Regions from separate parts of the Clostridium estertheticum genome, predicted to be linked through region 1. Evidence: a T-box and tRNA genes for the amino acid it is inferred to sense, from the RefSeq annotation. Region 1 holds a T-box; the other holds one or more tRNA genes.
What was found. The T-box of region 1 lies ahead of serS (serine--tRNA ligase). A T-box ahead of a tRNA ligase gene usually reads a tRNA of that ligase, here a tRNA-Ser.
Positions count from the first base shown of each region.

Region 2: it encodes a tRNA-Ser, which carries the amino acid that the T-box ahead of serS (serine--tRNA ligase) is inferred to sense. The anticodon was not compared.

Region 1 covers NZ_CP015756.1:6,582-23,485, reverse strand. The annotation lists tRNA gene A7L45_RS00100 (tRNA-Ser) at 18-108, opposite strand; gene serS (serine--tRNA ligase) at 274-1,557, opposite strand; T-box leader at 1,660-1,867, opposite strand; gene A7L45_RS00090 (DUF1667 domain-containing protein) at 1,988-2,251, opposite strand; gene A7L45_RS00085 (NAD(P)/FAD-dependent oxidoreductase) at 2,265-3,698, opposite strand; gene A7L45_RS00080 (UPF0182 family protein) at 3,806-6,535, opposite strand; gene A7L45_RS00075 (DUF362 domain-containing protein) at 6,541-7,704, opposite strand; gene A7L45_RS00070 (transcription repressor NadR) at 7,765-8,280, opposite strand; gene A7L45_RS00065 (HD domain-containing protein) at 8,430-8,924, opposite strand; tRNA gene A7L45_RS00060 (tRNA-Ala) at 9,045-9,120, opposite strand; tRNA gene A7L45_RS00055 (tRNA-Ile) at 9,124-9,200, opposite strand; rRNA gene rrf (5S ribosomal RNA) at 9,209-9,325, opposite strand; rRNA gene A7L45_RS00045 (23S ribosomal RNA) at 9,455-12,393, opposite strand; rRNA gene A7L45_RS00040 (16S ribosomal RNA) at 12,693-14,206, opposite strand; gene gyrA (DNA gyrase subunit A) at 14,731-16,904, opposite strand, start outside.
Region 2 covers NZ_CP015756.1:1,276,173-1,293,076, forward strand. The annotation lists gene A7L45_RS05990 (sigma-54 interaction domain-containing protein) at 1-828, shown strand, start outside; gene A7L45_RS05995 (dimethylarginine dimethylaminohydrolase family protein) at 998-1,777, shown strand; gene A7L45_RS06000 (hypothetical protein) at 1,854-2,057, shown strand; gene A7L45_RS06005 (ABC transporter ATP-binding protein) at 2,113-2,895, opposite strand; gene A7L45_RS06010 (FecCD family ABC transporter permease) at 2,925-3,908, opposite strand; gene A7L45_RS06015 (FecCD family ABC transporter permease) at 3,941-4,972, opposite strand; gene A7L45_RS06020 (ABC transporter substrate-binding protein) at 4,994-5,932, opposite strand; tRNA gene A7L45_RS06025 (tRNA-Ser) at 6,191-6,282, shown strand; gene A7L45_RS06030 (DUF262 domain-containing protein) at 6,911-8,131, shown strand; gene A7L45_RS06035 (DUF3892 domain-containing protein) at 8,646-8,927, shown strand; gene A7L45_RS06040 (hypothetical protein) at 8,942-9,838, shown strand; gene A7L45_RS06045 (hypothetical protein) at 10,302-10,571, shown strand; gene A7L45_RS22755 (hypothetical protein) at 11,004-11,564, shown strand; gene A7L45_RS06055 (hypothetical protein) at 11,813-12,406, shown strand; gene A7L45_RS06060 (DUF262 domain-containing protein) at 12,408-13,826, shown strand; gene A7L45_RS06065 (HD domain-containing protein) at 14,122-16,904, shown strand, end outside.

The sequences.
Region 1 (16,904 bases):
TATTACGTTGTTTAAAATGGTGGAGGAAGTGGGATTCGAACCCACGGTACGCTTTCACGTACGTCGGTTTTCAAGACCGGTGCCTTAAACCAACTCGACCATCCCTCCATATTGTAGCAACAAAATATATTATATCAGTATAAATATTCATTGTCAACATATTTATTGTTTTTTTGTATATTTCATGCAATAAATCTCAATTGCAATAAATAAAACGCCTTAATATCAAATATTAAAGCGTATATTTATTATATTATATTTACAATAATCTTTTTATTTTGTTATTACTGTATTTTTTCCCATATATTTTAATAGAACTGATGGTATAGTTATTGATCCATCTTCATTTTGGTAGTTTTCAAGCACTGCAGCTAACGCTCTTCCAACAGCTACTCCCGATCCATTAAGTGTATGGATGTATTGAGCCTTATCTTTTTTATTGTCCTTATATCTAATATTTGCACGCCTTGCTTGGTAATCTTCAAAATTACTACAGCTTGATATTTCAACATACTTATTATAACTTGGCATCCAAACTTCAATATCATATTTAAATGAAGCTGTAAATCCTAAGTCGCCTTTACATATTTTAACTATTCTATAAGGAAGTTCAAGTCCTTGTAAGACTGATTCTGCATCAGCAAGCAATTTTTCAAGTTCCGCATAAGAATCTTCAGGTTTTGTGAATTTAAGAAGCTCAACTTTATTAAATTGATGTTGCCTTATAAGTCCTCTTGTATCTCTTCCTGCTGATCCTGCTTCTTGTCTAAAACACGCACTATATGCAACATGTTTTATAGGAAGATCCTGACCATTTAGTATTTCGTCTCTATATATGTTAGTAACCGGCACCTCAGCTGTAGGTATTAAGAAATAGTCTGTATTAGCTACCTTAAAGGCATCTTCTTCAAATTTAGGTAGTTGACCAGTGCCAATCATACTTTGCCTGTTAACCATGTATGGAGGCAATATTTCTGTATATCCATTTGTGTCCACATGTAAATCTAAAAAGTAGCTTATTAATGCTCTTTCAAGTCTTGCTCCAAGGCCTTTATAAACTGTAAACCTTGAACCTGTGATCTTTCCGCCTCTTTCAAAATCTAAAATATCATTATCTATTCCTAAATCCCAATGTGCTTTAGTTTCAAATTTAAAATTTGATGGTTCTCCCCATTTTTTTATTTCAACATTATCTTCTTCTGTATTGCCGAGTGGTACGTTTTTATTAGGGATATTTGGGATACTTAACATAATATTTTTGATTTTCTCATCTACCTCAGATAACTCAGCATCATAGTTTTTAATTTCATCTGAAAGCTTTTTCATTTCAACCATTATTTCTTCTACGCTTTCACCATTTTTTTTCATTTTTGGTACAAGTGCAGATTCAGTATTTCTTCTGTTTTTTAACTCTTCTACCTTTGTTAATATATCTCTTCTTTTTTTATCAAGATACACAACATCATCAATTAATGATACTTTAAAATTTTCCCCTCTGTCTGCCATCAATGCCTTTATTTCTTCCGGATTATTTCTTATTCTCTTTAAATCTAACATAATTATTCCTCCTTAAATATATTATAAATGTTTGTCATTCTAAATTCTTAATTAAGATACCTAGATTATAAATACAATAAAAAAAGAGTCATCTTCCCTAAAAAAAGGGACGAAAGACTCCGCGTTGCCACCCTACTTGATTAAATATAAATATAAATATCTAATCCTCTTTATCAAATATAACGGTTATACCGTACTGCTACTCACAGTCCCTCGGAAGTGGATTCGCAAAAATGAAGGTATCAGTTTACACCAATCACTGACTCTCTTAACCTTTATATTTTGTTACTATTTTCATCATAGGTTTTATACTTTATTAAATTATACTTTTATGCTAATAATTTCAAAGTAATATGGTTTATTTTATATAAAACATTACATCTAATTTTTTATAAAGTCAATAAAAACTTTTAATGTCAAATTATATGTACTAGCTATTTCTCTCAACATTTTTAGTACAGATAATATCAATTCCGGTATTAAGTAAATTTTTACATACTACATCACCTATTTTTATAGGTGGCCCCACATGTATTCTACTCAATGCCTTAGAGCACTCTATCCACATCTTCTTATTAATAGGTTTACTCGTTTTTACTGAAACCACATTACATAAATCAGAACCCTTTATCCTAACTAAAGTTGTTAATACATCTTCATTTTCATTAATGTCGTAACTAGTTTCTTCTTTCAAGTATACTCATCCCCTACATACTATTAAATTCTTTTATTCTACATAACAAAATATTAGAGTCTTTTGAGTCCTTAGTTATTTCTGTCATTTTTTTACTGGTCTCTCTGGCTAAAATAGAAACGACTTTATTTAAGCAATGTGCCCCTTGGCAATTTCCAAATGCAGCGCCAGTTCTCCTTTTAACACCTTCTACTGTTCTTGCACCAAGAGGTCTCCGTATAGCATCAACTATTTCACCCTCGGTTACCTTTTGGCATCCACATATTATTCTACCATATTTTTCATCAAGCTCTATAACTCTTTTTCTCTCTTCATCACACAAATCGCGGAATTTATAGTTTTCTCTTCTTTTATCATTAAAATCTTTTTTAAGTTTACACTTCATATTACTCACTACACTCTCACATACGATACTTGCAATAGCTGGTGTCATAGTAACTTGACCGTAGTGTTTTCCTTTGATTTGAATAAGTCCTTCGTCTATACTGCTATCATCTATTACCATAGGATTTTCGAAAAAAGGCCAATCCAAAAACATTTTAACATTCATATCATCCACGACACTTGTTATCTTAGACACCCTTTTTACTACCTCATCATAACTAACATTCTCTCTTATACTAATAGCGGCTACTGTATCTCCTTCCATAGTTGGAAGTGTATAAGTCCTCTCGCCCTTAGAATTTATCATAAATAATGCATGAGAATATTTTGTTTTTTCATTATTATCTAGAAGTATATATTTCGATACTCCCTTATTATTATCTATATCATTTCCATTCATGATAGGTTTCTTTTTATTTTCATTAACTTCTTTTTCATTTCCTATGCTGTAATTTTCCGATGGCGTTGTATTTATTACCATTTTACAAGTTAATTTATTTTTATTGGTAATAACTTTAAAACCTTTTGTTAGTTCTTGAATGTCTATTACTTCTTCTTCTAGTTTAAATTTAACACCATTATCAAATGCTACTTCGCCATAGGATAATGCTAAATCAAATGGACAAATTACACCTGTATTTTTAGAATATAGTGCTTTTTTTATGTCTACATTTAGATTTGGTTCCATCTCATATATATATTCAGGGTCTAAAATAAGCACATCCTTTGTTCCTCTATCTATTGCTCTATTATATATTCCTTGTATTATATCTACTTCTTCATCAGTTTGAGCAAGTATTAAGGAACCACATCTTTTGAATGGAATATTAAATTTAGCACTTATAGTATCCATCATTTTATTTCCCATGCGTTCAAGCTTTGCGGTTAAAGTATCTTCACTCTCAACGCCATTATATATCATAGCAGTATTTATTAATGCTACATCATCTGCTATATCATAGTCTTTTTCAATAACAGCTATATTAAGATTATATTTTGAAATTTCATAAGCTACTGCACATCCAATTATTCCTCCGCCTAAAATAAGTACATCATAATCCATTATAACCCTCCAGCATACCTAAACTTTTTCTTTACATTGTTATTATATCCTTTTTTTAAACATACGACGCAGTATATAAAAACTTTTTAGATTATGTTAAATATATTCTATTTAATTACCTTATTAAGCACATCACCTAATAGTTTTATATATGTTTCATATTCATCCATTTTACCATTTCCTTTGGCTTCCATTGCCTTATTATATAGATCTTTAGCAATTTTTATATTATCCGATGTTTTAGAATCTAAATCTGAATTGTATACAGATTTAGATATATTAGTTCTATCATTAATATCAAATATTTGTTCTAATGCTAATTCTATATTATCATCTAAAATTATTTTGCCACCATAAGATACTATAACTTTTTTCATCTCTGGTATACTTGTTTTACCCTTAGCCCTTAAATACATAGGCTCTACATAAAGCAGAGAATTCTTAATTGGTACAATTACTGTTTCTCCAAATTGAACCTGAGACCCTTGCGTATTCCAGAGTGATAATTCCTTTGATATTACAGTATCTTGATTTATCTGTTGCTTAAATAATACTGGGCTATACACCGTTTGCTTTGGTGGCAATATATATAAGACCATTTTACCATAATTATTTCCATCCATCCTTGCTCCAAACAGCGATGCCATGTTATCCCGACCTTTAGTATTGAAATATTCAAGTAAAACCATTTCCTGCTTACTTTCCTTTGGTAATTTCATTATTAAGTAAGAAGCATCAATCTTTTCTTGTTTAGCTTCAATTTTCTCTTGATTTGTTGCTATCGACCATACATCATCTCCATTATAAAATACTTCTGGGTCTGTTATATGATATTTTTCTAAGAGATTTGATTGCAAACTAAATAGCCTCTCTGGGTATTTAAAGTGTTCTTTTATACCACTTGGAATTGACTCTAAATTTTTAAATAATTCGGGAAATATTTTTGAATAGCTATTTACTATAGGATCATTTTTATCAACTATATAAAAGTCAGGAGTTCCATCTAATGCATCAATAACTACTTTAACTGAATTCCTTATATAATTTTTGCCATCTTGTGGCTGTGAATATGGATATCTATTTGAAGTTGTATATGCATCTATAATCCAATATACCCTTCCTCCATTTATTACAATGTATGGATCATTATCATATGTTAAAAACGGAGCAATTTTTTTTACTCTTTCAAGTATATTTCTATCAATTAATATTTTACTTTTAGACGTAATGTCGTCAGATAATAAAAATTGAGCACTTTTTTGATCTATTGCAAATAGAATTCTATTTAAAATATTCATCTTTATTCCAGCCATACCTTCATAACTATTCATTTGGTTTTCCCCGCCCTTAGGGTAATCAAGCTCTCCAATTTTAGTATTAACAATGCTATAATCATTGGTTTTTTCACCAAAATATATTCTGGGATTAGCTAACTTTATATTTGTTTTATTTTCTAGTGGTATATTGTTAATTATGAAATCTGGTTGTCCTTCACTAGTTACAGAATTCACCTTACTCACAACAACGCCATACCCATGTGTATAAACTAAATGTCTATTCTGCCAAGTGTTTGAATTACCTTTTAACGACTCTAAATTAACTTCTCTCGGTGCTATAAATATTTGATTATATTTTCCATTAATATTATATCTATCAATATCTATATCATTAAATCCATAATAATACCTTAAATATTGGAATTGATTATAAAATTCTAACGCCGGTTTATAAGAATTTACTTTTATATTATTAACGGTATCTTTATTTTCTTTAATATCCTCTTTTGTTAAATCATTTTTTATCTCAAATGGTATTTCATCTATATTATTTATATTAAAAGCTTTTCTTGTACTATCTATATTGTACTGAATATAAGGTTTTTCTAGAGTTTTTTCGTTTGATTGAACTTCAAATTTTTGAACTGAAACTGATGTTATATTTTCCCCAATAATTAAAACAATTATCACAACAAAAGATATAACTATAGGTTTTATTTTATTTGTTAATATGCTTATAAATGTTATTATGGCAGATATTAAAGATACTACCGATATTACCTCATAAAACCTTAATGTTACATTTACATCCGTATAACTTGCTCCAAATACTATTCCATTTTGTGAATATACTAGATCCCAAGATTTAATTAAATATCCTAAAGACACTAAGAGTATTACAATTAAAGATAAAGCGGCAAGCTGCCTTCCTGCAAATTTAGTTAATTCGCCTCTTACGTTTCTAATATTCTTAAACTTTTTAAGTACAAAAAAATTATTCCTTCTTCTTGGATACATTATATAATCCTTTGACCTTAATATAATATACGTTATTATGGTAATTATCATTAAGCACACAATAAGAATTATAAACATCTTATATAGTGATTCAATTAATGGAAGTTTAAATATAAAAAATGAAATATCTTTTTTAAATAATGGATCTACAGAATTAAACTTTGTAGTACTCGCAAATTGTAATATTGTATACCAATATTTAGATGCAAAACTAAAAGATATTATAAAAGAAATTATAGTATTAATTAGAATACTAATACTACGTTTTATCTTTTCTTTATTTTTATTACCCTCTTCGACCTTTTTGCTTCTTAAAATAGTTCCTTTAACTATTTTATAATATGTCCATATTGATATATAACTTACTATAAATACTGGTATCATTAACTTTAAAATTGATGTTATCTTAGTAAAATATACAGATAAATAGCCAACTTCTTTAAACCATTGAATGTTTATGGCCAGCTTAACTATGTTACCTAAGAAAATTATAATAAATACTATTATCACGATAATAGTTACTATTGTTTTTTTCCCTTTCACAAGATTCACCTCTTATTTAATTTTAGTAATCTTCCTAGAGTTGAATATTTTGTTTCAATTGCACCAACTGGACATAATTCTTGACAACAAAAACATCTAATGCATTCATTCATATTCCATTTAGGGTTTAATTTATCTCCATTTTTAACCATTGTAATCACCACTGGCTTCTCTGGACATACCTCTGCACACCTACCACACCCTATACATTTTTCTTGAATAAGTGTTGGATTTGGTGCTATCATTCCCCTTAAAAAATTAGTTACAGCTGGGTTTATAAAATAAAAATTACCACCCTTTCGGCATAGTTTAAAGTTTTTTGCTTTCATATCCTCTAATTTTTCTCCAAGTATGTTTATATCTTTTGGAAGCACTACTCCCCAATTGCTATCGTATGCCTCTTTTAATACTGGTGTATCTAATGGGTTGTCATAACCTATAATCCTAACTGCAGTGGAATCTACAGCCGTTAAGCTTTGTCCCATAATTAAAGTATTCAAATTAAACGCCTGACCACTTTTAGGACCATTACCTTCCATCGCAATTATACCGTCTAAGATAGCAAAATTAGTCCCTACAGCGGTATTCAAATCCAGAAGCATCTTACAAAAATTATTTGCATCGGGCATTCTTGTATGCCAAGTTGCCTTCTGCGTTCCCGGTATGCATCCAAATTGATTTTTTACAGCCCCTGTATAATAAGCCATAGCATGTGTTTTAAGCTTTGGAAGTGTTATAACAACATCTGCGTCATAAGCAGCTTTAGCAACGTTCCACGATTTACATAAAATAGAATTATCTAATCTAACATGCACTGATTCTTTAAAATCTTCAAATTTAACCCCATATCTATCTGCAACTTCCATAAGACCAGATTTTTCTGCTGCCTTCCTTGAATCACCAAAACCTGGTGAATCACCAAAGCTAACATAATTTGAATATTCCTTAACAATTCTAATTACTGCCTCAAAAACAGCATAATGAGTTACCACTGGTGACTCCTTGCTTTCAACACTTAACATGTTAGGTTTCAAAAGTACTTTACTATCTTTAGGTATTAATTTTCTTAAAAATTCATCTCCACCCAATAATTCAAATCCTTCCCGTAACTTTTTTTCTATTAAATCAACATCATATTGTTCGCATTTTAAAAGTGCAACATTTTCCATAATAATCTCCCCTTATTAAATAAATCATCTCCTGCGGAGCTTCAATATTACAAAAATAAACTAATCAGAAATTAAATAATTTTTCTCTTTTAATTCTTTTATAATAGATTCTATAATTTCCTCATTATCCGCCTTTATAGTATGCAAATGTATACCTTTAGTTAAATATGATAATGGCTGAACACTTGATTCTTTAAATTTTTTTGTAAATACTTCGATATCCATAAGCGATTTTATCATAATCATTGCTCTTATTTCGCCATATAAAGGGTGCTCTACTGTTACATCTTCTACCACCCCTCCGAACTTAACAATACATTCAAGCTCATTATATATGTCATTACGTCCATGTGAAACTGCTATTACTCTCCGCACAAAATTATTTTCTTCACTAGGAATCAAATAACCTTCTGGAGTTGCAATTATGTTTACTCCTTCTGCTCTTATAATTGCTATATCCTTTACAATAACCTGCCTTGTGACTCCTAATTTTTCTGCTAGAAACTGACCTTTATATGTATTATTATTTGTAACTAGTAGATTTCTAATATATTCTCTTCTTTCCTTTGAATTCATTTCATCCTCCTAGTATATGTATTTAATTATATTCTAGCACTCTTCACTAGTTCTTAAAAATGTTTTATAATATATAAATTATTCCATTTATATATACTTTTTTTAATTTATTATAAATAGTTATAAAAAAAGAAACTATTATTAGTTTCTTAATTTTTATTATCACATTCCTTTAATATATTCAATTCTATATCGTCTATTATACTATTGTTATGATGATTTTTTATCAAAAATAAAAATCTATCATCGTATCCATATTGTTTCAATAAATTACAACCTATCTCTCCATGGTTATAATACATATTAACATTTTTTAATTTGTTAAATGCTCTAATTTTTCCATTTGTTATTTTATGCAATATAACCATTATAGCTTTATCTATTGGATTCATTGTACTATATATCTTGCCTATATCATGTAACAATGCTACTTTTATCAAATTAATTGATTGTAATTTTCTTTTGTTACAATTTGTTTCTACATCTCTAGCTACATTTATGCAATGCTTTTGTTCATATGTAGGTAGTTTATTAAATAACTTCAATTCATAAGTTTTTAAATAAGTTTTTAGGAAATCTACATCTTTATCATTAAGTTTAGCAACCATTGATCTGTAAAACTGCTTTATTCTATATAGTGACAATGTAGTTCTCCCTTCATATTCTAAACTTTTTTATTCATTTACACATTTCATTTGAGTATTTTTATTAATTTACAACTAATTTTTAACGAAATAAAAAACAGTCTAATATAGACTGTTTTTTGGTGGAGATAAAGGGAATCGAACCCTTGACCCCCTGCGTGCAAGGCAGGTGCTCTCCCAGCTGAGCTATATCCCCATATGGTGGACCTTCAGGGACTCGAACCCCAGACCGACCGGTTATGAGCCGGTAGCTCTAACCAACTGAGCTAAAGATCCATATGAATATTTGGCGACAACCTACTCTTCCACAAGGTCACCCCTGCAGTACCATCGGCGCATTGAAGCTTAACCTTCGTGTTCGGTATGGGAACGGGTGTTACCTTCATGCCATAATCACCAAATTTATAAGGTATTAACCTTACTTTAAAAGTATACCAAGCAATAGTTAAATTGTCAATACATTTTATGAGATATTCTCTCAAAATTGCACAGTATTCGCATTATTAATATTAATTGTTACTTATGTTATCTTGGTCAAGCCCTCGACTTATTAGTATTAGTCAGCTGAACATGTTACCATGCTTACACCTCTAACCTATCAACCTGGTGGTCTTCCAGGAGTCTTACTTGCACCACACTTACGTGTGGACAATGGGAAATCTCATCTTAGGGTGGGCTTCACGCTTAGATGCTTTCAGCGTTTATCCCTTCCAAACATAGCTACCCAGCGATGCCACTGGCGTGACAACTGGTGCACCAGAGGTTTGTCCATCCCGGTCCTCTCGTACTAAGGACAGCTCCCTTCAAATTTCCTACGCCCGCGACGGATAGGGACCGAACTGTCTCACGACGTTCTGAACCCAGCTCGCGTGCCGCTTTAATGGGCGAACAGCCCAACCCTTGGGACCTACTTCAGCCCCAGGATGCGACGAGCCGACATCGAGGTGCCAAACCTCCCCGTCGATGTGGACTCTTGGGGGAGATCAGCCTGTTATCCCCGAGGTAGCTTTTATCCGTTGAGCGATGGCCCTCCCACGAGGTACCACCGGATCACTAAGCCCGACTTTCGTCCCTGCTCCACTTGTAAGTGTCGCAGTCAGGCTCCCTTCTGCCTTTGCACTCTTCGCGCGATTTCCAACCGCGCTGAGGGAACCTTTGGGCGCCTCCGTTACTCTTTCGGAGGCGACCGCCCCAGTCAAACTGCCCACCTAACAATGTCCTGTGACCAGATTCATGGCCTCCAGTTAGAACCTCAGTACTGTCAGGGTGGTATCCCAAGGATGACTCCACACAGGCTGACGCCCATGTATCGTAGTCTCCCACCTATCCTGTACAGACAATACCGAAATTCAATGCTAAGCTACAGTAAAGCTCTACGGGGTCTTTCCGTCCAATCGCGGGTATCCAGCATCTTCACTGGAACTACAATTTCGCCGGATGTACTGTTGAGACAGTGCCCAAATCATTACGCCATTCGTGCGGGTCGGAACTTACCCGACAAGGAATTTCGCTACCTTAGGACCGTTATAGTTACGGCCGCCGTTTACTGGGGCTTAAGTTCATAGCCTCGCCGAGAGCAAGCTCTCAGCTAACTAATCCCCTTAACCTTCCAGCACCGGGCAGGCGTCAGCCCCTATACATCAGCTTTCGCTTTAGCAGAGACCTGTGTTTTTGCTAAACAGTTGCTTGGGCCTATTCTCTGCGACCTACTTACGTAGGCACCCCTTCTCCCGAAGTTACGGGGTCAATTTGCCGAGTTCCTTAACAGTAATTCTTCCGATGGTCTTAGGATTCTCTCCTCACCTACCTGTGTCGGTTTGCGGTACGGGCACCAATATCCTCGATAGAGACTTTTCTTGGCAGCGTGGAATCAGATACTTCAGCAATAAATTGCCTTCCCCATTACATCTCAGCGTTAAGAGCAAACGGATTTGCCTGCTTGCTCCGCCTAAATGCTTAGACACACATCCAATAGTGTGCACATCTTATCCTCCTGCGTCATCCCATTTCTAATAACGTCCATTGGTGGTATCGGAATATCAACCGATTGTCCATCACCTACGCCTTTCGGCCTCGGCTTAGGTCCCGACTAACCCTGAGAGGACGAGCCTTCCTCAGGAAACCTTAGGTTTTCGACCGTTAAGATTCTCACTTAACTCTCGCTACTCATGCCAACATTCTCACTTCTGTACCGTCCACCACTCCTTACGGTATGACTTCAGCCAGTACAGAAAGCTCCTCTACCGCTTACACAATTGTGTAAACCCATAGCTTCGGTGGTAAGTTTTAGCCCCGGACATCTTCGGCGCAGGATCTCTTGACTAGTGAGCTATTACGCACTCTTTGAATGAGTGGCTGCTTCTGAGCCAACATCCTAGTTGTCTTAGAAATCCCACATCCTTTTCCACTTAACTTACACTTTGGGACCTTAGCTGATGGTCTGGGCTGTTTCCCTTTTGACTACGGATCTTATCATTCGCAGTCTGACTGCCGAAATAAAAGTATATGGCATTCGGAGTTTGATAGGGTTCAGTAACTGTTGTCAGCCCCTAGCCCATTCAGTGCTCTACCTCCATTACTCAATTAATCGACGCTAGCCCTAAAGCTATTTCGAGGAGAACCAGCTATCTCCGAGTTCGATTGGAATTTCTCCGCTATCCACAGCTCATCCCATGGTTTTTCAACACCAACGTGGTTCGGACCTCCACGGAATTTTACTTCCGCTTCATCCTGGCCATGGATAGGTCACCCGGTTTCGGGTCTACGACATGCAACTAGAACGCCCTATTCAGACTCGGTTTCCCTTCGGCTCCGTACCTTAAGTACTTAACCTTGCTACATATCGTAACTCGTTGGCTCGTTCTACAAAAAGCACGCCGTCACACATAAAAAGTGCTTCGACCGGTTGTAGGCACACGGTTTCAGGTTCTATTTCACTCCCCTTCCGGGGTTCTTTTCACCTTTCCCTCACGGTACTTCTTCACTATCGGTCACTAGGTAGTATTTAGCCTTGGGAGGTGGTCCTCCCAGCTTCCCACAAGGTTTCACGTGTCTCGTGGTACTCTGGATTAGATCTGACTGTTCTTCCTTTTCATTTACAGGCCTATTACCTTCTGCGGAGCAGCTTTCCAGCTATCTTCAATTAAAGAATTGCAGTATTTATGATCTATCCTCAACCCCTAAGTCAAAGACTTAGGTTTGGGCTCATTCCCTTTCGCTCGCCGCTACTTAGGAAATCGATATTTCTTTCTCTTCCTCCGGGTACTTAGATGTTTCAGTTCCCCGGGTGTACCTCTGTATACCTATTTATTCAGTATGCAGTACATAGTTGTTACTATGTGGGTTCCCCCATTCGGAAATCTTTGGATCACAGGCTATTTGCGCCTACCCAAAGCTTATCGCAGCTTAACGCGTCCTTCTTCGGCTCCTAGTGCCAAGGCATTCGCCATGCGCCCTTTGTAGCTTGACCTTTGATTCTGTCTATTTACATAGACTATTTTGTTTCTTAATATTAATTTTGCGAAATCATAATAAATTAACCTATAACCACTCTCGTGGATCTAAATCTTTTTAAAACAATTTTATACACTGTGCAATTTTCAAAGAACATTTTAAGAAAAACTATTAATTAATTAGCTCCTAAGAGTTAATATAATTAGTCTCTCAAAATTAAACAGAGAAATAGGAACGAGTAATTACAATAGATATTTTGAAGAATAATTAAATTCTTCTATTGCATCGACCGAAGTCAATACATCTACTCCCTAGAAAGGAGGTGATCCAGCCGCAGGTTCTCCTACGGCTACCTTGTTACGACTTCACCCCAATCATCGATCCCACCTTCGGCCGCTGGCTCCTTACGGTTACCTCACGGACTTCGGGTGTTACCAACTCTCATGGTGTGACGGGCGGTGTGTACAAGGCCCGGGAACGTATTCACCGCGACATGCTGATTCGCGATTACTAGCAACTCCGGCTTCATGTAGGCGAGTTGCAGCCTACAATCCGAACTGGGATGAGTTTTTGAGTTTGGCTCCACCTTGCGGTCTTGCATCTCTTTGTACTCACCATTGTAGCACGTGTGTAGCCCTAGACATAAGGGGCATGATGATTTGACGTCATCCCCACCTTCCTCCCGGTTAACCCGGGCAGTCTCACTAGAGTGCTCAACTTAATGGTAGCAACTAATGATAAGGGTTGCGCTCGTTGCGGGACTTAACCCAACATCTCACGACACGAGCTGACGACAACCATGCACCACCTGTCACCTTGTCCCGAAGGACTTCACTCATCTCTGAGTTATGCAAGGGATGTCAAGTCTAGGTAAGGTTCTTCGCGTTGCTTCGAATTAAACCACATGCTCCGCTGCTTGTGCGGGCCCCCGTCAATTCCTTTGAGTTTTAATCTTGCGATCGTACTCCCCAGGCGGAATACTTAATGTGTTAACGGCGGCACCGAGGTTCGACCCCCGACACCTAGTATTCATCGTTTACGGCGTGGACTACCAGGGTATCTAATCCTGTTTGCTCCCCACGCTTTCATGCCTCAGCGTCAGTTACAGTCCAGTAAGTCGCCTTCGCCACTGGTGTTCTTCCTAATCTCTACGCATTTCACCGCTACACTAGGAATTCCACTTACCTCTCCTGCACTCTAGACACCCAGTTTCAAATGCAGCACCCAAGTTAAGCTCGGGTATTTCACATCTGACTTAAATGTCCGCCTACGCATCCTTTACGCCCAGTAAATCCGGACAACGCTTGCCACCTACGTATTACCGCGGCTGCTGGCACGTAGTTAGCCGTGGCTTCCTCCTCTGGTACCGTCATTATCGTCCCAGAAGACAGAACTTTACAACCCGAAGGCCTTCATCATTCACGCGGCGTTGCTGCGTCAGGGTTTCCCCCATTGCGCAATATTCCCCACTGCTGCCTCCCGTAGGAGTCTGGACCGTGTCTCAGTTCCAATGTGGCCGATCACCCTCTCAGGTCGGCTACGCATCGTTGCCTTGGTGGGCCTTTACCTCACCAACTAGCTAATGCGCCGCGGGTCCATCTCAAAGTGAAATTCCGAAGAATTCCTTTGATGTTAAGATCATGCGATCAAAACATATTATGCGGTATTAATCTCCCTTTCGGGAGGCTATTCCCCTCTTTGAGGCAGGTTACCCACGTGTTACTCACCCGTCCGCCGCTAATTGACCCCGAAGGATCGCATCGCTCGACTTGCATGTGTTAGGCACGCCGCCAGCGTTCGTCCTGAGCCAGGATCAAACTCTCAATTTAAAAGTTTACACTTTTTTAGTTGAAATAATTAATCTGCGCCAACTGTTAAGTTGGTTAGCAAGCTCATTACATACTTTTTAGTCTTACGACTAAATATTACTTTTACTAAAGTAATTGACTGGTTAAAATAAAATATTATTTCATTTCTTTACCTATTTCTCTGTTTAATTTTCAAAGACCAATTTGCTTTGTCATCATGTGACGACTTCTACTATTATATCTGTTATTACTTTGATTGTCAATATATATTTTCTATTTTGTAAAATGTTATTTTAAATTAAGAAAACTATGCAGCCTTTAAACTTAAATTGTTGTTACTATTAATTCGTAACGACAAGATATATTGTATCAAATTTATTTGATACTATGTTTACAAAAATTCTACTTCTCCACAGATTATACTATTTTTTTCTTTATATCCCTCTGTTTTTCTCCAAATTAAGCATTGGGATACACTAGGTTAGTTATTTATAAAGCAAAAAAAGTACTTATTTGAAATATATTCAAATAAGTACTTTAGAACTTTATTCTTCTGTTTTATCAGTCGTATTATCCACTACATCTATATCCTGATTTTCATTAACAGAAGCTTCTTTAATGCCATCCTGTGCAGAGTCTTCTTGTACAACTTCGTAATTCATCTCTCCATCAGAAGATTCCTCATCCGTATCAATTACATCACTGCTATTAATTTTAGCAATAGCTACAATGTTATCTCCATCTCCGTTCTTCATTAAGGTAACTCCCATAGTATTCCTACTTGTGGTCGATATTCCAGCTACATTTAATCTTATAACAATACCATTACTGTTTATAAGTATCATTTCGTCGCCATCTTTTACTATTCTTGCCCCAACGAGTTTTCCTGTTTTGGCAGATACCTTATAAGTTATTACTCCCTTACCACCTCTATGTTGAAGTGAGTATTCAGAAACTAAAGTTCTCTTACCAAATCCATTTTCACTTATAACTAAAAGTTCTTCTTCAGGTGTAACTATATTCATAGAAACTACGATATCTTCTTCTCTTAAGGTTAATGACTTAACCCCGGTTGCAGTTCTACCCATACCTCTTACATCTTTTTCACTAAATCTTATAGAGTAACCATTTCTAGTAACGAACAACATTTCACTATCTCCATTAGTTATTGCAGCTCCAATTAGTTCATCATCTTCTCTTAAGTTTATTGCATTTAAACCATTCTTCCTAATAGCTGAATATTTATCTAATGATGTTTTCTTTATTAAGCCATTTTTTGTTCCCATTACAAGATAATTATCCTGAGCAAACTCTTTAAGACATATAACCGCTTGAATCTTTTCATCACTTGCAAGTGGTATAATATTTATTAGGTTTGTTCCTTTAGCTGTTCTTCCACCTTCTGGAATCTCATAAGCTTTTAACTTAAATGATTTTCCTTTATTTGTGAAGAATAAAATGTTATTGTGAGTAGTAGTTATAAAGATATGTTCTACAAAATCATCTTCTTTTGTAGTAACTCCCTGTATCCCTCTACCCCCTCTTTTTTGAGAGCTATAAGTATCAGCTGGAAGTCTCTTTATATATCCTGCATGAGTTAAAGTTATTACAATATCTTGCTCTTGTATTAAATCTTCCTCATCTAGGCTATATGGATTTTTTTCTATTGATGATCTTCTAGTATCACCATATTTATTTCTAACTTCTATTAATTCATCCCTAATTATGTTTAATAATACTAATTCATCTGCTAATATTCCTTTTAAGTAATTTACTGTTTTCATTAATTCGTTGTACTCATCTTCAATTTTACCTCTTTCAAGGCCTGTAAGTCTTCCAAGTCTCATTTCAACAATAGCCGTAGCTTGTTTTTCAGATAAATCAAACGAACTCATTAAGCTTTCTTTAGCCTCACTAATGGTCTTTGATGCTCTTATTAAACGAATTACTTCGTCAATATGGTCTAGCGCAATTTTCAAACCTTCTAAGATATGGGCTCTTGCTAGTGCTTTATCAAGATCAAATTGAGTTCTTCTTCTTATTACGTCTTTTTGATGTTCTAAATAGTAAACTAAAATTTGTTTTAGATTTAAAGTTAGTGGTTCATTATTTACAAGAGCTATCATTATAACTCCAAAAGTATCTTGCATCCTGGTATGTTTAAATAACCTATTTAATACTATATTAGGATTTGCATCTCTTTTTAGTTCTATAACAATTCGCATACCTTCTCTATCTGATTCATCTCTTAAATCTGATATTCCATCTATTTTTTTATCTTTTACTAGGTCTGCGATACCTTCTATAAGTTTTGCTTTGTTAACTTGGTAAGGTAACTCTGTTACTATTATTGTATTTCTACCTTTATTCTCTTCAATGTCTGTTTTAGCCCTTACAAGTATCCTTCCTCTTCCTGTTTCATAAGCACTTTTTATTCCTGCTCGTCCGAGTATTATTCCACCTGTAGGAAAATCTGGTCCTTTTATTTTTGTCATTAAATCGCTTATAGTAACTTCTGAATCTTCAATAACCATAAGTACTCCATCTATAACTTCTATTAAATTATGTGGAGGTATATTGGTTGCCATTCCTACTGCAATTCCTGTTGATCCATTAACTAAAAGATTCGGAAATCTTGAAGGAAGTACTGATGGTTCTTTTTCTTCTCCATCAAAGTTAGGAACAAAATCTACTGTATCTTTATTAATATCGCGAAGCA
Region 2 (16,904 bases), 1.3 Mb from region 1:
GAAATGGTGGTTCAAGCTATACATAAAAATAGTAGCAGAGTTTCAAAGCCGTTTATATCTCAAAATTGTGCAGCTATACCGGCTACATTACTTGAGAGTATTTTGTTTGGTACGGTAAAGGGTAGTTATACAGGCGCTGAAAATAGAAAGGGTTTATTTGAAGCGGCAGATGGTGGTACTCTTTTTTTAGATGAGATTAATTCTATGGAAATATCTATGCAAGCGAAACTATTGAAAGCGATAGAAAGTTTGGAAATTAGAAGAGTGGGTTCAACTGAATGTATAAGGGTAAATGTTAGAATTTTGTCCGCGGTAAACGAATCTCCATTAAAATCTATTAGGGAAAATAAACTGCGACAAGATTTGTTTTATAGAATTGGAGTACTTCAAATTAGTCTTCCAGAGCTTAAGGATAGAAAAAATGACATTGAATTTTTGTCTAGTTATTTTATAAAAGAATATAATCGAAAAATGAAGAAAGAGATTAAGGGGCTTGATGAATCGGTTCTAAGAGTATTTAAAAATTATTTATGGCCAGGAAATATAAGAGAATTAAAAAATGTGATAGAATCTGCTTTTAATATAACATATAGTAATGAAATTGCAGTGGAGGATCTTCCAGACTATATGTTTTCTGTGAAAAGTGAGAAGAATTGTGCGGCAGGTCTTGTGGCGTCTGATAAATCGTTAAGCGAACTTGTAAAAAGTTATGAGAAAGACATTATAGTATATGCTATAAAAAACACGGGAAATGTAACAGAGGCAGCAAAGATGTTAAAAATATCAAGGCAAGCATTAAATTATAAATTGTCAAAATATAATATATAGTATAGCGAAAAAAATTTTGCGTAAAGGCAAAATTTTTTTCGCTTTATTAACTTGAAAATTTTTTATATTCCCTTAGACTAACCTGTTTATAGAATAAGTAGGTTGATAGCATATTGGCATAAATTTTGCTGTGTAAGATGTATAAGATAAAACGAAAGGGGATTTTACTATGATAAAAAATGTAATTGTAAGAAAGTTAAGCAAAAATTTCGCTGAGGGGATTACTACTTCAGATATGGGTAAGCCAGATTATAAGAAGGCTGTAAAACAACATGAGGATTACATAGAAGCTTTAAAGAAATGTGGATGCAATGTGTTGGTATTGGAAGCTGATGAGCGATATCCAGATTCAACTTTTGTTGAGGATGTAGCTATTGTAACAGAGAAATGTGCCATTATTACAAAGCCTGGTGCAGAGTCAAGAAAGGGAGAAGAAAAAGGAATTATTGATGTTTTGAAAAAGTTTTATGTCAACATAGAATATTTAAGTGGAGAGGCTTGTTTGGATGGGGGAGATATATTAAGGGTAGAAAATCATTTTTATATAGGTCAATCTAAGAGAACTAATGCAGAAGGTGCAAGACAGCTCACAGAAATACTTAGCAAATATGGATATACATCATCTACTGCAGATGTACTTCATATACTTCATCTCAAAACAGGATTAGTTTACTTAGAAAACAATATTTTTGTTGCCACTGGAGAATTTAAAGAACACAAGTTGTTTAAAGATTTTAAAGAGTTTAAGGTGATTAAAGTAGATGATAACGAGTCATATTCAGCAAATTGTATTTTAATAAATGGGTATCTTATCATTCCAACAGGATTTAAAAATTCAAAAAAAGCATTATTAGATGCAGGGTTTAAAATTATTGAGGTGGATATGTCTGAATTTGAAAAAATGGACGGAGGACTTACTTGTCTTTCACTTAGATTACCAAAGGATTAATGTTAACATAATTGGGTAAACTATGAAATACACTGGTTATATGCAGTGTAATTTTATATTAGAAGGGAGCATATTTATGAATAAATATAATTTAAAGGAAACAAAACAATCTGATGAACAATCAGGAGATAATGAGGATGTTAGTGGGGCTTCAAACGCTAAGGTAACTCAAATGTATAACATGCCTAACATGACGAGCGGTCCTAGTGATGCTACGGAAGAAGAAAAAGAAAAATTATATGGTCGCTCAATTGCAAACAAAGGTATTAATAGAAAATAACATTAAGGCAGGATGATTATCCTGCCTTAATATTATTTTTGAGATTAAACTAAATCTATATTAAGTTATAGGTAATACAGACTGGTTTATGGTTTATAGGTTCATCAACAACTACGGCATCTATGTTAAATATCTTTTTTAGATTATCATTAGTCATTATTTCTCTAGGGGTTCCACTACAAACTATGTTACCATCTTTAATTCCAACCATATAATCTGCGAACCTTGCTGCGTTATTTAAATCATGAATTACCATGACAATAGTTTGTCCATGTAATTTATTTAAATCATCCAATAATTGTAGAATTTCTAACTGATGTGCTAAATCTAAATAAGTTGTAGGTTCATCTAATAATAAAATTTCTGTTTCTTGTGCGAGAGTCATAGCTATCCATACCCTTTGTCTTTGTCCACCGGATAATGACTCTATAGGCCTATCTTTGAATTCTTCCATGTTAATTATCTTTAGTGCCCAATCTATTTTTTCTTTATCCTTGGCCATTAATTTACCAAATCCACTTTGATGAGGAAATCTTCCATAGGCTACAAGTTCACCTACAGTTAACCCATTTGGTGCCTCGGGACTTTGAGGTAAAACCGCCATTTTTTTTGCTATTGATTTCGAACTTAAACTTTGAATGTCATTACCATTTATGTATATGATTCCGTTTTTAGGTTTTAATATTCTTGCAATAGTTTTTAATATGGTTGATTTTCCACAACCATTTGAGCCTATAATAGTTGTAATTTTTCCTTGAGGTATATTTAAATTTAAATCTTTTACAATGTCAGAATCTCCATAAGAAATAGAAAGATTCTCAGTTTTTATGCTATTCATATTGAGCCTCCTAAGCTAAGCATTCATAATTATTCTTTCATAATCAAATAAATGAAATAGGGTACCCCAATAATTGAAACAACTATTCCAACAGGCATTTCAATAGGAGCTAAAACGTTTTTAGCTATAGTGTCAGACAACAATAAAATTATTGAACTAACTAAGGCTGAAGTTGGTAATAATAATTTGTGCTTTGGTCCAACAAGTTTTCTAGCTACATGTGGAGAAATCAACCCTAAAAATGCTATGGTTCCTGCAACAGCTGTAGCTGCTCCTGCTAAGGCCACGGTATATATTAGTAGTGTCCTTCTCTCTTTTTCTATATTCACGCCAAGTCCGACTGATAACTCGTCACCTAAACTTAAAACATCAAGGTATCTAGCCTTATAAATTATAAGTCCTGTAAAAATGAATACAAAAGGGAGCGTTGCTATAACATAATTCCAATTAGTTCCCCAAATACTTCCTGAGGTCCAAATCATTATTTTGTTAAAATCCTGCGTTGAAAATCTAAATTGAAATAGAACCAATATAGCAGAAAAAGCAGAATTGATACCTATACCCATCAGGATCAATCTAGTGGGATTTATACCTTTTTTCCATGCTAAAGTATAAATAAGGAAGGCCGCAAAGCCTGCTCCAAAGAGAGCTATAATAGGCATAGTAAATATAGTAAGTAAATTTACATCAGAATATGCTTTTCCATTCATAAAATATATATAAATAACTACAGCTAGTGCTGCACCAGAACTTATACCTAATATACCAGGGTCTGCGAGATCATTTTTAGTTATTCCTTGAAGTACTGTTCCGGATACTGCTAAAGCGCTTGCTACAAGTAGAGCTATAATTATTCGTGGAAGTCTCATAGTGAAAAGTACTAGTTCCTGTTTTTTATCTCCTTGTCCAAAGAATGTTTTAATTACATCAATAGGACCTATAGCAAAGGTTCCTATATTAAAGCTAATTATAAATATTGAAAGGAGCAAAATAGATAAAATGCTTATAATCAAAATTAGTTTTTTCTTTCCTTTATGTGTATGTTCTATAATGATTTTGCCTCCTTTCTTACGATATATATGAAGAAAGGTACTCCAAGAAGTGCAGTTAATGCGCCAATAGGAGTTTCATAAGGCTGATTAATCATTCTAGCGGCTATATCGCTAAAAACTAGTAAATTTGCGCCAAGAACTAGAGAACATGGGATTATAAATCTATAATCTGGTCCAACTAAACTCCTTACAATTTGGGGGACAATAAGACCAAGAAAAGCAATATTACCGGCAACTGCAACGGAACTACCACTTAATATTATTACGATTACTATTCCAATAAATCTTATAATGTTAGTTTTTTGACCAAGACCTATGGCAATTTCTTCTCCTAGGCTCAAAATGGTTATTTTAGGAGAAAGAATTATAGCTGCAATGACTCCGAATGTACCAAACGTGGCTAATAATTTTACACCTTCCCATTTCGCAGTAACAAGTCCTCCTGCAATCCAAAAACTAAGTTCCTGAGATAAATTAGAGTACATTGCAATAGCAGTTGCAAGAGATATTAAAAGGGTACCTAAAGCTGTGCCTGCTAAAACAAGTTTAATGGGACTAACTCCTTTAATAGATCTAGAACTTAAAAGAAATACTATTATCCCACTTAAACTAGCTCCAATAAAAGCAAAAATCATTAAACCTGAAGAACCGATATTAGCCTTCATTGCAAAGGCTATAGCTATTGTAAAAGTTGCACCTTGGGTAATTCCCATTATTGAAGGGTCAGCAATTGGGTTTCTTGTTATTCCTTGCATTATAGCACCTGATACTGCTAAAAATGCTCCAACTAGAGCAGCTGCAATTACCCTAGGAAGTCTTATATCGTGGATAATCTTTGAGTTTATATCATTGCTAGGTGAAAGCATGATACTCAAGACTGTATTTAAATCTATATGTTTTGCACCAAGGGATACTGACAAAACAATTCCGAAAAACAGTATAATAAGTCCAATTACAATTATAAATGTACTCATAATAAGTCTATTCATCTTTTTCTTCTTTTGATTAAGTATTATATTATTCATTAAAGTGATGCACCTCACAGATTATTTCACAAATTCTTTCTTTATTGAATCAAGTAATAATTCTCTTCCTATTGGAGAATAACCTTGTGCAAAATATGGAGAACTAGGAAGCAGTGTAACATTTCCAGCTTTTACAGCTCTCATGCTTTTCCAAACAGAACTACTTAATAAATCCTTTTTATCCACATCAGTTGCTATAACTACAACATGATCTGCATCAATTGATGATAAACCTTCCATAGTTACTACTGGTAAACTTATTCCCTCTTGTTTTGGCATGTTTTTAGGTTGGGATAATTTCATATCTGATAATAACATTGAACCTATAGCTGCATCGCTAAAAATGTAATATTTGCCTGCGCTAGCGAGTACGGTAAGGTAAGTTTGTGTGCCATTAGTTTTCTTAATTTCATTACCTATTGTTATAGCTTTTTTATCGTAAGATACTAACCATTTTTGAGCATCTTTTTCTTGTCCAAACAGCTTGGAGATATTTGTTAGTTTTGATCTCCAATCATTAGCATAATCTTTAAGCATTACAACTGGTGCAATAGCTTTTAATTGTTCATATATTTTGGTTTGCCTCTCGCTCATTATAATTAAATCTGGATCAAGTTTTAGGATAGCTTCCATATCCATAGTTTCCATCATTGAAAAACCTACAAGTTTAGAAGAGTTCAATTTATCTTTTAGGTAACTTGGCTTTTCGGTAGTTTTATAAGAATCAGCATTGGCTGTACCTATTGGTGTGTGATTTAAAATTAATAATTCCTCTGTTGATCCAGATATATCAACTATACGTTTAGGACTTGTGGGCACCGTTACATTGCCTTTCATTGTACTAACCACTTTAGTTACACTTACTTTCTTAACCGGTTCTGCAGCTTTTGAACAACCTGCAAAAACAGCAACAGAAATTAAAGCGGATGTTAATACTACGAATAATCTTTTTTTCTTCATGGAAATCCTCCTAAATTGTTTAAGTTAATATGTATAAAAATAATGATTAAGTAAATTATAAATTATCATTTTAAATGAAAATGAAATTAAGAATCATTATCAGTCAAATACAATATTTATTATATCAGAACTATTAAGTATGTCAATAATTTATTTTGAACCTAGAATATATCTAAAAAAGGGCAAGGAACTTATAAATAAAAAAATATTTTAAATAGTTTAATTATATGGTATAATATTAAAGGTAACTTAATATATGGAGAGATGTCCGAGTGGCCTATGGTACCTGCCTCGAAAACAGGCGAACGGGTTATTCCGTTCCGGGGGTTCAAATCCCCCTTTCTCCGCCAAAATCAAGGGCTCTAGCAGATTGTGCTAGAGCCATTTTAGTATGATTTTTTAATAAAAAAGGAGCATGTGACGCCGGTTTGACGACAAAATAGGAAAGACTAAACGGAAATGGATTTTAAGTATTTTTTTATATTATCAAAATGGATGATTTGAATATGAAAAAATAGATTTATAATATGGTACGGTGAACCGTATCACAAATAACGGTGATTTTTTATTGATAGGAGGTTGATGTGTTTCGCATCCACCAGTGAAGCCCTCAACTAATTGAATTTAGTTGAGGGTTTTATTTATTCTATAATTTAGTTGGATTAAAATGATGAAAGGTGAATCGTATCACAAATAACTGTTACTTTTTATTAGGTTGAGTTGATATGCTTCGCTTCAACTAGTGAAACCTTTGATTAGTATTATTTAGGCAAGGGCTATTTTATGTTCTAATTTATTCTTGAAATTTGACATACTGTTTAAAGGATAAAATTGCGCAGCGTATTTTGCAGCCAATAAAAAAAGCGAATAAAATAAAGAAAAAGTATTGCTGCTAAGTAAATTTATATAAATAACAAATAATGTATTGACAATAATTTATTGCAGCAGTATAATTAAGAAAAGTAGAGAGGTGATATTATGAGTTTAAAGTTAAAGAAGAGTTTTAAGAATAAAATAGAAATTGACCCTTCTAGAGAAACAATGATTATGACTATTGAGGATATTTGTAGAAGAGTTGATGAGGGTAAAATTGTGATGCCAATTTTTCAAACAGGGTTGCGATGGACTGAAGTAAAAAGAAGCGATTTATTATCTTTTGAATTAAATGGATTTGCAGCAGTCTCGCCAATTTCAATGTGCCATTTGGACTTTGGATTTGACCCACAAGAAGATATATATGTAAAATATGGTTCTCAAATAAGTCTGATGACTAGAGAAAAATTAATTGGAATCCGCGGAGAAGTATACTCTTTAACAGATGGTCAGCAAAGAATTTCTACAAATTATAAGTGTTATATTGGGCATGAAGATTTTAAAAATTATGTGGTAGATTTAGAGGCTGGCAAAATTGTAGTATTAAAAGATTCTGATGTTCCTATAGAAGGACAAATACCTGTTGGTGTTATATATAATAAGGATTTTAAAATCTTTGATGATTATGTAAGAAAGCATAAAGAATTACAAGATAGTTCATTAAACACATACCTTTCTCTTATTAGAAATAAATTTTTAGGTTATAGATATACTGTGAATTTAGCCAGAAACCTTGATGAGAAGCAACAAATGAAATGGTTTGAGATACTTAACAATGCAGGTAGTAAAATACCACTTAAAGAAATGCGTTTATCTAGATTAAAGATAAAAGATGTTGATTATCATAGTGAATATATTAGTAAATTTATTAAGCAGTTAGTTGACAAGAAATATAACGAAATATTTACAAGTAAATCAACTCAAGTTTCATATCCTTTAGCAGCTTTAAATCCAGCATATGATTATTTATTTTCAAAAATTGATACGAAAAAAATAGCTCCTATTGCTTCTGATGTTAAAGAAGGTAGAATTTGTGATTTAGATACAGAAGAATTAAAAAAATTATTTGAAATGACATTGAATTCTTTAGAATTGACACTTGAGTTTATTGATAGTAATGAACTGGACATTCCAATCAGAATGGAATTTATTACGTTTGCAATGGGATATTTTGTTTATGGTAATAATGAAGAGTTATCAGAAGTAAGAAAAGAATTTTTGATTAATTGGTTTAATAATATCGAATTTACGAATATGGTTAACACTACTAAGAGACTAGAGTATTACAAATTAATTAATATGATTCCAATGGCTGAAGTAAATTAGTACTTGTTCTTTTAATTAAATCTAGAACTGAATTAATAGAGACTTTAATTGTTTTATTAATAGCAGTTAGATAATTAATAAATTCTAGAATAATATAAAAATGGGGTTCCTAGAATGTATACAATTAAAAAAAATGTAAACGCGATATACAATTAGTTTATATAGGGTAGTGTAAAATACTTTATTATGTTAAAGGATAAGAGTAAGTCAATCAGTAGTTTATGGACAAGGTATCATTTAATATGTCAGTATAATAATTTAAAAATCCCCAAAAGAAAAAGAAAAAGCTCAATAGATTGCCGTCCATTGAAGCTTTTCTAAAAACAAATTCATTATTTAAAAATTTAAATTTCTTATCACAAGAAATTATCTTACATTAAGTAGTGAATATTGTCAATGTTTTTAGCGATAAACTAGGTGCAATAGTAGGAGAGAAGTAGTATTGCAATTGTATTTTTCGTGGGTTTATATATAAATATAAGATAAAATTCATTATTTTAAGGAGGATTTATTTATGAAGGCAACTAAAATTAAAATGAAATCTGGATGTGGAACATCTAATAATTTATTAGAAATTGATAGTATTTATTTAATGGAGTGTGAACAGGATGGTTTTTATAAAAAAGATAAAGTATATGATTATTTGGTGAAAAGTAATAAGGGAATCCAAGTAGATATTCACCCATATCCAAACTTAATACCTATGACGAGTCCATCACCTAACTATGAGAAATATGTAAAATCATCACCAAACAGTACATCAATTGACAACTTGTTAAGCCTACCTAGAGAATAGGGGAGGGTAAAGAGATGATAATTAATGGCAAGAGAATACGAAATATTGATAAATACCTTTCTGAGTTTCAAGAAGGGGAGCATCTTTATATTGGACTACAAAATGTAGAAATGTATTGTGATGAGGTAAGAAAATATGGACTTCTAGGAGATTTGTCGGAGAAATATGCTTTCTTACCAAGACCTATTAAAAGTGTTACAAATTTTAATGCAAACGGGCGATGGGTTATCGATAAGTCTGTTCCCAGGGAGGATAGGACTTTTGAGAGTGAGTATCATATAGTGGATTGGCATGGTAATGACCATTATGGCACACGTTATTGTACAAAAAAGTGTTATCATAGCAATCTAATTCCACCACCGGAAATTGAGCTTATATACACAAATGGCTTGTTACTTTCACCATTATTAATATATACACATGAGAATAAAAATATAATAAAGCATACTATAAATATGTATCTTGAGATGTTTGGAGTATGTGAAACATTGACTGAAAAATATACTCCTAAGCAAACAATAACTATGGAAAGGTTAACCTGGACTGTGTTTCCTAAAGGTGAATATCCTTGGAAAAAGGCAAAGTCATATCTTGGTGCAATTCTAAATACGATACCAACTAGGCACAAAGCCATTATAAGCAAAAGACATGAAGCAATTGCAAAAAATGTACCAGACTTCATGGCAATAGGAGACCAAGGATTTTGGGGATACGTAATTTATGGTTTTATTAAAAAAGGTATCTTTATATTTGAGTCCAATAAGCCCAATAATGCTACCTATGTTTTTAGAGGAAATTGGAAACAAGCTTCAAAGCTGACTAAGTCAGAAATATTAAGTGGACAACTTCAAGAAGCAAGAATTATTCATGATAAGAAATGGAATAATGGTATTAGTAAATTAATTAGTTAATCATATTGAGAGTGTAGTTAAAGTAATTGATAAATAAAGTCAACAATGTAACTGCACTTTCAATGCTATTAATTAGTACAGAATTTAGCAAGAAATTTATAGGGTATTTTCTATAGGATACTATAAATCACTGTTCTAGAAGAAGAAATGAGTTGCTACAAGCAATAATAAGTAGGATAACCATAAAAGATAAAAAGAACTACACTTTTACGAAAAGGTACAAAAATAAATATAAATACAGACCTTATAAAGTATCGGTACTTAATAAGGTTTATTTTTCGTTACAGTTTGATTAAATGAGACAATATGTTAAACTTATTAATTACCATTAAGAGGTCAGAAAAGAGAGTATTAAAAGAATTTTAGTAGGAGTAATATAGAAAAAATCGGAATTATTTTTACGCCTTGGACAGGATGAGTGGTATATAATAAAATTATAAATAAATAAGTGGAGGGATTTAATATGTATAGTTGGTCTGAAAATGATGATATTATAGCATTTTACTTATATCTATATAGTACTAAAGAAATTAATTTTACGTATGATAAAATATCTAAGAAACTTGGAATGAGCATAGGAAGCTTAAATATGAGAAGAAAGATTTATAAGCACTTAGATAATAAACTAGGGGGGCTATGTAATGCAGCAGGGCAAACAATTATAGTATTTGAACGGTTTAAAGGAATAAATTGTAGGGTTTATAAAGAAATAGTTGATAAATTATTAGCTTAATATTGATTATATAGGTAGTGTTATATATTTAATAATATATGAAGAAGTGATGCAAGAGAGCATGTGGATAATCTGTTTTCAATGTTCAAAAGGTTCGTAAAAGGGCAAGATTGCCTGAAAAGAGAATATAGGGTAGAGCGTCGTGAAAATGGATCATCTCATGAAGAAAGATATTAAGCTGCAAAACTTTGGGATAATTCACTGCAAAAATATCTAGTAGTAGCTGCAATAAAGCATGTGTTGCTGTATAATGACTACCAGAAAATTAGTTGTAAATATTTCGCTGCATAATCTAAATAGTGCAGTGAATTGTAACAAGTCTAAGATTGAGTAAAATCTGTCTAAGGCTATTTTTTGCACATGTAACAATCCTAAATTTAAATATATATTATTACTTTGAATAATAAAAGTAGAATAGTGGGGGAATTTAAAATGAAAAAGGAAAGCGTAAGCTATGAAATAATGATAGATTTGATTACTAATATAGTTGAAAAATATATTAGTAATGATGGAGAAAGAAAAGACATACTAATACCATTGGAAAAGGAACAGGAGCATCTAACAAAGAGCCTAAGAGACCTAGAAAACAGAAAGAACAGAGTCTTTGAACTATATGAAGACGGCACAATAGACAAGAAACCTCTGGCACAAAGAATGGAAACCATAACTGACGAAATAGATATACAATCTAAGCGTAGGATACAGCTACAATTAAAATTGGAAAACAATGACTCAGTCAACATACAATATGAGGTAGTAAGAGATACTTTGAGAGATTTTAATAACCTACTAGAAATAACTGCTCAAGAAGGAAAGAAAACTTTGCTAAAATTAATTATAAATAAGATAACTATAAAAGATAAGAAAGATATAGAAAGTATAGAGTTACACTTTGACGAAAAGGTACAAAAATATTTCATAAAAGATAAAGAAGGAGAATCCCTAGATAATGGGGGTTCTCCTTCTTTTATTTTGTTTACTATTATAATATGAATAAAAATAAGCTTTATATTTTTAGAGGTTATATAGACTACATGTAATTATGGTATTAATGTATCTTAATATTAAATGAAATAGTAGACTGGAAGAATAGTTTTCAGGAAAATATAGAAAAAAACCGATTACTAGTAATATATGTACTGGGTATAAGAATATTCATAAGTTGAATTGCAATATAGTAGATGATATACTTATAAGTATATAATTAACAATAAGATTGTAGGGTTGTGGGGGGATTTATAATGACAATAGAGGAAAGATTGGATAATTTTAAGGTTGATTTAAAAGATAATACCATGTCAAATTTGCAAATAACTAGGCGGCATTTTAGTTTTGGAACACCATATATTTTTGATAAGGATGAAAGCAAATATTATAAAATAAAAGAAAAAATAGCCGATAAGTTTTTAATACATACTGATAGTGTAAAAATGGTTGGTTCTGCAAAATTAGGATTTAGTATAGCTCCACATAAACTTTGGAAGCCATTAAATGATGAATCAGATATTGATATGGTTATAATATCCAATGATATATTTGATTTATATTGGAAAGAGTTATTTGAATTTAATAATATTGATCATACTTCTAGAACCGAAGAAGAGGATAAACAATATAAAAAGTTTATAGAGTATTTCTTTAGAGGGTGGATAAGACCAGATAAATTTCCATTCAGTTACTCAAAGAAAAAAGAATGGTTTGAATTTTTCAAATCCATATCTTACAAAGAGTTTGGAGAAAAGAAAATAACAGGGGCAATATATCGTGAAAATTATTTTTTCGAAAAATATCATGAGTCGAATATAAAGAATCTAAGAGACGGAGGTTTATTATAAAATGAATGAAATAGGAGTAGCTACAAATAAAAAGTTAATTGAATTATTTAATATGATGAAAAGTGGTAGCCTCATTCTTAGACCACGTTTTCAAAGAAATTTGGTTTGGAATCATGAACACAAAGAAAAATTTATAGAAACTATTTTAAAAGGGTTGCCATTCCCTGAGATATATTTGGCTGATGGTGAGATTGATTTAGAAAAACAAACATCTACCATGGTGGTTGTTGACGGACAGCAGAGACTAGGAACAATAAATGAGTATATTAAATCAGATGAATTTATAATAAGTAATATAAAAAAGTTTTCAGAGTTGACTGATGATGAAAAGAAAAGCTTTTTTGATTATAAAATAGTAGTTAGGGATTTAGGAAGAATAACTGACGAATTGGTATTGGATATTTTTAACAGAATCAATTCTGTACAATACGCTCTAAACTCTATGGAAATAAGAAATGCATTATATCAAGGAGAGTTTATTCAAACTGCAAAAATTATAATTGAAAATGGTAAAGAGTTTTTTGAGAAAACGGAAATTTTTAGCTTAGAAGAATCTTCGAGAATGGATGATATCGAGTATATACTATTAATTATGTCTACATTGGAAGAAGGTGGATACTTTGCAGGGAAAAAGGAGATAGAAACATATGTAAAAATGAATGATGAAAAATATTTAAATAAAGATAATATGATTAAAGATATTAATTATGCAATAAAATTAATAGATGATTGTAAATTACCTAATGATACAATGTGGTACAAAAAATCTAATTTCTTTAGTCTTGTAATAGAGTTAGTTATGTTCAATAAAGATTATGAAGCTATAAATGATGTAGGTATTTTAGTAAGTTTGCTTGAGGAGCTTCAAGAAAAGATATATGATAATAAGAAAGGAAACAATGAGTTTTCTGAATATTACTTATATATATTTCAATCAACTCAAAGTAGAAAAGGTAGGGAAATCAGAGGAAAGCTAATCAGAAAAAATTTAAGAGAGATGAGAATTAGAGCTGAATTAACGAGTATAATTAATGAAAAATTTATTGATGAAGTAAGTAATAAAGCATGTGAAATAGTAATTGATGGAAGTGCTTTAGGTAAGTTATATGGAGATTTCGGATTACAATTTGATTATTTAGATTATGATTGTCTCGAGGGCATAGCAATAAGTTCTATAACATGCACTGAAGATAGTGAAGGTATCATTTATGCTGGGAATATAGAGATGCTTGTATCAATTTCACCTGGAACCCACTATTCTGGTGAACGAATTGATTGGTCAGGTGTAGAAATATTGCTTAGTGGTAATTTTGAGTTAACAAAGGTTAAAATTGGTGAGACCTATGATGGATTTGAAATAAATGATTTGAAATTTATTAAAAGATATTATAGCGAAAGTGGAGATACTATAACTAATTGAGAGATTATGGTTGACTATAATATTTAGTTTAAAAATACAACAAATAGAAATTACTAATGTAAATTAAAACCTAAAAGAAGAACAAATTACGAGTATTTGTAATCTGTTCTTCTTTTAAAAGTCTACGTTATACTTGTTAAGGTGAACCGTACCATAAGTAAATGCAAAAACTGATGTTAGCCACTGATATATAAGGGTAACAGCAGTTTTTGTGTTGAAAACACTGTATCATAAGCAAGGTGAATTTGTTATAATGTTATAAAAAGGATACATTAACAATACTAGGGGGGACTGTATGGCTATAATTAATAATATAGAGGGGATAAAAGACACAACGTTATGGAAGAAACTAGATTGTGGGTTCGGTGAAAGGGATGAAGATGTAGCAAGAATGTTGGCATCTAATTTGTTAATAACATGTAATAATGCAATAACAAGAATGAAAAAGTTTCCTTCGTTACATTCACAGTATACTCTTCATGATGAAGTTCATTTATTAAGAGTTACAGAAATAATGGCAATGATACTATCGCAAGAAGTTCTAGAGTTATTAAACCCAATAGAGATAGCTTTATTAATTTTATCTGCATTCTACCATGATCAAGGCATGATACTCGATGATGATAAGATTAAAACGTTACAAAGTAGTGATGAATTTAATTTATTTAAACAAAATTGGATTATAGAACATCCAAACTTTAATGACATCCAAAAAAGGGTTAATGATAATGATTTTAGTACAGAAGAAAAAGAAAGGTGTATAAGAGCATATACTGAACTACAAGATGCGTTGCTAACTGATTATATTAGAATTAATCATGGTGAGGAATCTAAAAATTATGTGTATGATGAATTTAAAGAGGATTCCTTATGGAAAATTAATGGAACCAATATTGCTGATTATGTAGGGAAGTTATGTAAATCACATAATGAAGATATAGCAAATATAAATGAAGTTAATGGATTTAGGGTAGATGAAAATATAGCTACATATAAAGTAAATATGAAGTTTTTAGCTGTAATATTGAGGTTAGCGGATATATTAGATTTTGATAGAGATAGAACCCCTGACTCTATTTACAAAACGATTCACTTTTCAAATAATGTTAGTTTAATTGAATGGGAAAAACATAGATCAGTATATGGATGGGAAATTAATAAGAATGCAATAAGATTTACAATGAAATGTGAGCATCCAATATATCATAGAGCAGCATTGCAATTTATGGATTGGATAGATGAGGAATTAATAAAATCACATAATTTAGTTAAGAACTTTCCAGCATATGTAGCGAAGTATAAATTAGATACACCTACAAGTGTTGATAGAAGCAGAATAGAAGCTAAGGATAATTGTTATATTTATCATAATTTGGAGTTTTCATTATCTAGAGATGAAATAGTTAAATTACTTATGACAGAAGATTTATATGAATCATCATCAATATGCATAAGAGAATTACTACAGAATTCGTTAGATGCATTGAGACATAGAAAGTGTATTTTCAAAAAAGAATTAAATATTAATTGGATTGATGGAAAAGTCCAATTCAAACATGAGGTCGATGAATATGGAAGAGAAATTGTTACATGTGTAGATAATGGAATTGGCATGGATGAAAAGATAATAACTAGTTTTTTAACTAAGGCTGGGAGGAGTTATTATAAATCGCCAGAATTTTTAAAAGATAGAGAGTCATTAGCTTCTTCTGGTATAAATTTTGACCCATGTTCTCAGTTTGGAATTGGATTTATGTCATGCTTTATGTTAGGCGATACAATTATTATAAAAACAAGAAGAGATTATGGATACAGTATTGGGAAAGGAAAGCCTTTAATAGTCGAGATAAATGGATTAAATGGAATCGTAGTATTAAAAAATGGTAAAGAGGTCCAAGCTGTAGGAACAAGTATTAAAATAATAGGTAGAAATAAGCCGCCATATTTAGACAGATGGTCAGATAAAGTGAAACTAATTGAAATTTTAAATGGATATGCATTAGGGTGTGAGTTTAACATAGACGCTGAATGTTTAATAGATGAAATTAAAGATAAAGTTTCAATACCTAATAGAATAGTACCTCCAAAAACATTTATTGAAAAAGCAAATATAAATGAGAATAGTTATAAAACATTTGAACAAGATTTATCAGAAATTAATAATAATTTAAATGGAATGATGAGAGTAAGTTTATTGGTTGATTATAATGGTAAGTTTACTTTAGAAAACGATGAAGCTAAATGGGATAACAAAGACCCAAATGAAAGAAATATATTTGTAATAAAAAATGATCTAAATAAAAGGGTTTATGCTCAACATTTAGATAAAACATGTTGCGACGGGATACTTGTATGTGGAACTCCTGGTAATGGTGATAAACGATTACGTTTAGGTGAACGAGCTAATGTAGTACATGCTGGTATAGAGTCATTTTTAATTGATATTAGGGGGAATATAAAACCAGTATTAACACCAGCAAGAATTCCAAAAGAAGACCGTTTTAATTTACATCCATCTTGGAAAAGAGTCCAAGAGATGATTGATATAGCACAAGGAATGTTGTGGGGTAAGATATTAAAACAAATAAATACAAAAGAAGAAATGGAAGTATTTATAAAGTTAACAAGTATATACAGAGTAAATTTAGAAAATATATCACTTGATTATATATTTAATAAATTATTTGTTTCATTTCAAAGCAGTAATGAGAAAACCGAATGGATTAAATTATCTGAAGTAGATAGGTTAGAAATGGTACAAGAAGGTGATGAAATAAAATTATATGCAGATAAAGATAACTTTGTTAAAACTAATCAGGATATAAAATCATATGATGAAAAGAGTTCTGGAAGTGTTTCTGATGACAATATAAGAAGAGCAATAATTAGTATATCATCAATAGAGATGGAAAATAATAAAATATTTTTGAAATTAGAAAGACCAAATCAAGCAGAGTTACAGTTAAGCAAATATAAAATAGATAGCTCAATAATAAGGGTTAATTTATTAAAATATAATGGTGAAGCAAGAAATTATATAGTAGTACAGACCCCAGTTTATACTGCTAATAGATATCA